2 regions of the Rhodohalobacter sp. 8-1 genome follow, and region 2 is predicted to be linked to the other one. Evidence: riboswitches for the same ligand, from Rfam matches in the RefSeq annotation. Region 2 holds a riboswitch; the other holds the start of a gene.
The links. A riboswitch is a leader RNA that binds a small molecule or an ion and turns the genes downstream of it on or off. The one in region 2 is predicted to bind S-adenosylmethionine.
Positions count from the first base shown of each region.

Region 1: it holds a riboswitch for S-adenosylmethionine, as region 2 does, so the genes downstream of both, AABW11_RS17640 (CoA-binding protein) here and AABW11_RS14200 (hypothetical protein) in region 2, are expected to answer to the same signal.

Region 1 covers NZ_JBBVMF010000024.1:51,637-55,056, forward strand. The annotation lists gene era (GTPase Era) at 1-25, shown strand, start outside; gene AABW11_RS17635 (metallophosphoesterase family protein) at 130-1,104, shown strand; SAM riboswitch class I at 1,476-1,602, shown strand; gene AABW11_RS17640 (CoA-binding protein) at 1,902-2,384, shown strand; gene AABW11_RS17645 (O-acetylhomoserine aminocarboxypropyltransferase/cysteine synthase family protein) at 2,599-3,420, shown strand, end outside.
Region 2 covers NZ_JBBVMF010000015.1:63,457-66,876, forward strand. The annotation lists gene AABW11_RS14195 (hypothetical protein) at 53-190, shown strand; gene AABW11_RS14200 (hypothetical protein) at 885-1,301, opposite strand; SAM-I-IV-variant riboswitch at 1,426-1,542, opposite strand; gene AABW11_RS14205 (DUF433 domain-containing protein) at 1,694-1,930, opposite strand; gene AABW11_RS14210 (hypothetical protein) at 2,802-3,047, opposite strand; gene AABW11_RS14215 (DEAD/DEAH box helicase) at 3,053-3,420, opposite strand, start outside.

The DNA of each region.
Region 1 (3,420 bases), on a different contig from region 2:
CTGGGTTAGAAATCTTGGTTACTGATACTTTTGGAACCGATTCCGATTACTGAGATTACCGGAATTTGTGTATAGTAATGGTACTACATCAATCATCAAATTTTAACTTGCTATTTCAAGTATATCAGCATGAAAGTCCTGCTTTTTTGCCTTCTCACTATTCATTTATTTCAGGCAAACCTAATAGCTCAACTTGACACCAATAAGCCGGATTTGCGAATTGTGTTAATGTCGGACTTAAATGAAAGTTATGGATCAACTCACTACGGCCGTTTTGTAGACAGCACTATGGCATACGTTGAAAAGTGGCAGCCTGATCTTGTACTATTCGCCGGGGATATGATTGCCGGTCAAAGCCTCAAGCTTAGTGAAACCGAGATTCGCGCTATGTGGTCTGGTTTTGATGAGACAATCGGGGGGCCTTTGAGAGATCTGAACATACCGTTTGCCTTCACGCTCGGTAATCATGACGGTTCTAAAAGCGGGAATTTCGATCATGAGCGAGAATTGGCAAAGGAATACTGGAGCACCCGAATGCCTGATCTAACATACATCAACAATGAAAATTTTCCTTTCTACTACAGTTTTTCATTCGATGATCTTTTCGTGATCAGCTGGGATGCGTCGGGTCACCTTATCAGTAAAGAAGAGATCAACTGGATTAAAGAACAACTAACGCAGGAGGAAGCCAAAAATGCAGCTCTCAGACTCATTATTGGCCACTTGCCGCTTTATGCCATTGCTGAAGGGCGTAATCGTCCGGGTGAAGTACTCAACGATGCAGACCAGCTATTTGAAATGATGACCGATTATGGAGTTGACTATTATTTTAGCGGTCATCATCACGCATGGTATCCCGCAGTAAAAGATGGCCTGAAAATGATTCACTCAGGGGCACAAGGCAGCGGACCTCGTGCTTTAATTGGGTCAAAACGTCCTCCAAGACGAACTATTACATTACTTGAACAAAATGATGGTTCCGGTGATTTCAGTATTAGTACCTATGACATGCATGATAATATGAAGGTCATTACTCCTGACCAGCTCCCGCTTGCAATTGAGGGAATAAACGGACGGATTGAAAGATATAATTATGATGATTGATCCCTGATTTTAGTTAATCAGATAACCGTTGGTTTAAATTCTCTCTCTGAAAAAATCATTATAAACAAAGGACTTCATCATATAAATACCCGGAATTTATACCAAAAGTGGTTCCAAGTACATCTCAGTCCTTCTTTTTAGGTTTATATATTTTAAAAAATAAATCTTGCATTCTATATATAATCTAACCTATGTTTAGGGAGTGAATAAAAAAGCCCAAAATATTATTTGTCCCTGTATGATGTGTATATGTTGTCGCACATGATGCAGAGGGTGTAATTATTTTTCGAAAGAATTTTAAGCCCTCTGGGAAACCGGCAGGGCTTTTTTGTTGTTCATATTTTTGAGATTCGTTCTTTTATATTTTTGAACTCTTATCCAGAAAGGTGGAGGGACAGGCCCTGTGAAACCTTAGCAACCAGTTCCGGCAGCGATGTCGTTATGTTAGGTGCTAAATCCTGCCAACGCCGGCAAATGTCGGGGGAGGAAAGATGAGATGATCAGGCCATTAGTGTAATCAAAAGCCTCTTCTGAAAATCCTTCTCCCACAATTGGGCCAGGACTTTTGGAAGAGGCTTTTTTTTGTTAGACCTCTCCTCTACGGAGGAGACAGATCAAAACTCGTGCAGAGTTTGAGCAGAGGTGGGTTAACCGGGCGTTGATTGGGTTTGGAGTTACATTCAAGCTTCTCAACCTCACGAACCCACCCCTGTCACGCCGACGGCGTGACTGTGCCCTCCCGAGAGGGAAGTTTATAAGTTTAATTTTATCATTAACAGTAAAATCATTACGAACCTTTGAGAAGCACATTTAACGGCTGGTACGACAAGAAGATGCGGGCAACTCCTGAACTATCGGAGGAGACCGACACCATTGAATACTGGCTTGATAACATTAAAACAATTGCCATTGTGGGAATATCCAGAAACAGACATAAAGACAGCCATTTTGTGGGCCGCTACCTGCAAAAGGCCGGTTATAATATTATTCCGGTGAATCCCGGCGCTGATGAGATCCTCGGTGAAAAGGCTTATCCGGATTTGAAATCAATCCCTGAACAGATTGATGCAGTAGATATTTTTATTAAGCCGGAATATGTCTCTGAAGTTGTAGATCAGGCGCTTGAAGTCAATCCAAAAGTCATTTGGCTGCAGCTTGGCGTCGGTGAACATCCTGAAGAAATAGAAAAAGTACAAAATAACGGAGTTTTAATGGTACAAAATCGCTGTATGAAGGTCGATCACCAGTTCCTAATTCGAGACAGGGATAAGACCAGGTGAATGGCCAATAAAACCCTTCTCGAGGGGAGGAGTTTTTAAACCTCTCCTCCGTGGAGGAGACAGATCAAAACTCGTTCAGAGTTTTGATCTGAGGTGGGTTTTCGGGACGTTGATTAGGCTTAGATATATATCCAGGCTTCTCAACTCCTCAAACACACTCCTCGCCAAAACAATTTTCTAAAGAACCAATACCAAAAAAACAAACAAAACTACCATGAGCACAAACGGACAAGAAAAAAACTACAAATATGAAACCCTGCAGCTCCACGCTGGCCAGGAACCAGATCCAACAACCGGGTCGCGAGCCGTACCTATTTATCAAACCACGTCGTATGAGTTTGATGATACCGAGCACGCCGCTACACTTTTTGCTCTAAAAGAGTTTGGTAACATATATACCCGGATCATGAATCCAACCACGGATGTGTTTGAGAAACGCATTGCTGCACTCGAAGGCGGAGCAGCGGCCGTTGGTACTGCGTCAGGTCAGTCCGCTCAGTTTCTTACGATTATCACCCTCGCACAAAGCGGTGATAATATTGTTTCAACCCAAAATCTGTATGGCGGAACATATAACCAATTTAAGGTGACTTTTCCACGATTAGGCATCAATGTAAAATTCACAGAAGATGATTCTCCTGAGAGTTTCGAAGCATTAATCGATGATGATACAAAAGCAATCTATGTGGAAAGTATTGGTAATCCTAAAGGTAACGTACCTGACTTTGATGGCATCTCGGCCGTAGCTAAGAAGCATGGAGTCGCACTGGTCGTAGATAATACATTTGGTGCCGCAGGATCTATTGCCCGGCCGATCGATCACGGTGCTAACGTTGTGGTACAATCAGCTACCAAATGGATCGGTGGTCACGGGACTAGTATTGGCGGAGTGATTGTAGATGCCGGTAATTTTGACTGGGGCAACGGCCGATACCCACTCTTTACAGACCCCTCCCCCGCCTATCACGGTCTGAACTTCTGGGAAGTCTTCGGGGAAGATGGACCGTTTGGAAACATTGCCTTTGCAATCCGTGCA
Region 2 (3,420 bases):
GTTATATAATATATAATCAAAGCAAAGTAAAAGCAGTTTATAAATAGCCTTCATGACAGCACATGAATACTTATTTATCAATTTTTTTAAGACCGGCGGCTCGATGGGAGAGTTAGCGTGGCTGGAAGTGATGCCTGATGTTGATCGGCTTAAAGAAAACAGTTCAACAGTTCAACAGTTTGTCAGTTAACCAGTTCAACAATTCCACGATCCATTTTAAACAAAGCCTCTCCAAAATTCCCGCCAATCGCATGGAGATCAGCCGGTTGGCGGACAGACCGCTCGGCTGCGCCCGGTGTGACAAGGAGCCCGCAGGGTAGAACACAGCGCGCAAGAGACGGAAATAGAACCGGATTCCCCACGGCGCCGCGATAGTCATTTAAACAGGCGGCGTAAGACGAATTCGTGCAAAAAATCAGAGTCAGATACGCCGCCCGTCATAATAATTCTCCTTTGTCATATTGAGTAAAAGATCCGCCGGCTGGCGGAGAATGCACCGAGATATCTCCCTGTGCTGGGATCCATTTTAAACAAAGTCTTTTCAAAACTCATACCGATAACCAGGAGATCTCTCCGCGCGCTCATTTTATTCGCTTAGTCGAGATGACAAGGGGACTGGTTAAGAAGAGCGCGGCGCACAAAACACAGAAATAGAACCAGGCTTACCACCGCGCCGCAGAAAATAACGAATAGATTAGAATCAAGCCCCGTTTCAGTTCCACAGTTCAACAATTTCACAATTCCACAATTCAACCGGCTCTCCCTCACTCCCTCACTCCTTCACAACAAGCACAAGACTCTGCCAGGAGCTCACTGCGTTCGCACTCTTGCAGGTCTTGTTCTCTCCATCACTCCCTCATTCACTCCCTCACTCCATCTCTCCCTCAATCAATTTCAGTTTCACATAAAATCTCATAAAGGTCACCCGTATCGTATAGCCGATCGGTAAAGTAGTGACGTGCGAAACTGCTCTCCCCCTCAACGTATCCTCGTCCCTGGTCGTAAAAGATGTTACCGCACATGCCCATGTATCCGCCGGGACCGGTTGTGTGATACTCGACCATGTGGACAAAGGTGATCTCCCAGAAATCCGGCGCCATGGGTTCTGCGAAGAGGTACTGCAGGGCTGCCACGCGGTCCACCCGTTCGAGTTCGGTGTCGTCAGGGTAGGATATCTCCAGGATAATCATCCCGTGACGGACGTCCTTAAGCTCTGTGATCATGCATTTATGGAAGTAGCCCAGGGTTCTTGCTGCATTGCCTGCGAAACTTTCCTGAAGCTGCTTACCCGGATTATTCACGAAGATAAGTGTGATTCTTTATAGCTGATACCGCTGATGGCGTTGTCATTGTCATTGAATGGCTGCATGTGTAACAAAGGTTATGTGCCGGGTTTGATTGTTACACCAAGATCATGTGCCTGAGATGGGCCCCGTGGTTTGAATGGCTGAATGCAGCCAGTTCCACATCGCTGAACCACCGTGCCCGGGAAGGTCGGTTGGCAATCCGCCGGAAGTTCCGATGGATTTCTTGATGTTGTTTGATAAATAAAAGTAGGGGGTTTGCCAGAACAGGACAAATTAGAAAATGTAGAGAGACCTATACTTATAAAAGAGTAGCATCAAATAAACAGTTCGACAGTTCAACAATTCACCAGTTCCATAATTTACCACTTCACCTAAAAACCTCACAGCTACACCATATCTACGATTTCTTCTCCGCTAACCAATCGTTTGGCATATAGCAAAGCAGCACGAATATCGTCCGTTTCAAGTTCAGGGTAATCCTCTAATATTTCCTGTACGGTGGCTCCTTTTGCCAACAGATCGAGAATCATTTCAACGGATATTCTCATTCCGCGAATGATTGGTTTTCCGGTTAATACTGACTGATCAAATGTTACTCTTTGAAGCAATTTTTCAGATTTCATGATCATGAGATAGACTAAAATTATGTATCAAATTACATCCGATTCAGGAAAAAAGAAAACTGAAGGAAGTTTCTGAATAAAAATGGCTTTCAGACCGGAATTCCGATATCAGAAATGGTTACCGTCAATATTTTTGATCCGCAGGTTTATGATCGGTTCGCCCATCCGGTTGACAGTGCCAGCAACAAGTAAAGCCTGCCGTATCTTATAATGGAGTCTCTGAATGATTTGATTTTGTCTGCACTCAGAATCGTGACAAACAGTTCACCAGTTCCACAATTCAACATTGCGCGTAAGTGCAATACTCAAAAGTTCAACGGCACAATTCCACAGTTCAACAGTTCCACAATTCATCCATCTCCCCATCTCCCCATCTCTCCCTCACTCCATCACCCAAACCCTCCCTCACCCAAATTTGCCAAATTGACAGAAACCCCACCCCCCAAAACTACCCGCCATTTCCACCCCGTTCATCGCCTAACCAACGCCACACCCAGTCCAAAATTTCTTGGACTTGGTACGGACTTGGTATGGAGATGGTCCGGACTTGATACGGAGCGATCAGGCGATCACAGAGTAGCTTCCGAACTCTTCCCGACTGCCATTTTGACTTATTTTTGAGTTGATGGATACCAGCGGTTTCCGGGGCCTAACAAATTCATAAATAGGGGAGTGGCTGTTCCACTGTTTGAAAACTTCCAATTCCACTATTCACCTAATTTACCAACCACCAAATTCCCTAATCCACTAAACACCAAATCAACTAATCACTAAATCCCTACAAATTTCTGATGCCTCCAATCCAGTTTTTCCGAACCGGCCAGGCTCCTTTAGAAGAGGGGAGGATGAACATTTGATAGTCGGTAAGGAATCAATTGATTGTGAATGTTCTTAACCAGTGATCTAATTCTTTTTCCGAATTAAAATGATAATCTCCATCATTCAATCCTTTCCAAAACCCTTCAAAACTTAGTACCGAATTAAATACTCTGAATGAAACTCCTTTGTAGTTAAAAACACGAACAACTAATTCGTATTCATCGCTTGAAATTTGTATTGTTTCAATTGTTTTATTAGCGGTTAAATACTCACAATTGGTTTGATCGATTTGATTCATAACTTTCAATTTTTGTTAACAGCAGTAGCTTTATAAATATCTGCTGGAAGTGGCTCTTCCACTTTCCACACAATGTCCATAGGCTGAGAACCTTCCCATTTTTTTAAACTTACTGGACCTACAAAAAAGTATGGTTCAGTTTCTCTCCTTTCGTCACGTCTTTGATTTCTAATGAATAGTAGTGGTGTAATTCCCTTTTCTCTATGTTCTAAATGGCGAATGCCCTTTTTGGTGGTTGGTTTAGTATTACTTTGAGTTTGCCAGTGAAACAAAGTATCTGAAATTGCATAATCGCGATACATTGTAGATGGTGAGTACTCTTTCTCACTTTTATTTAATGTCACGAAAAGCAGATTACATTTCGTTTCTTTGT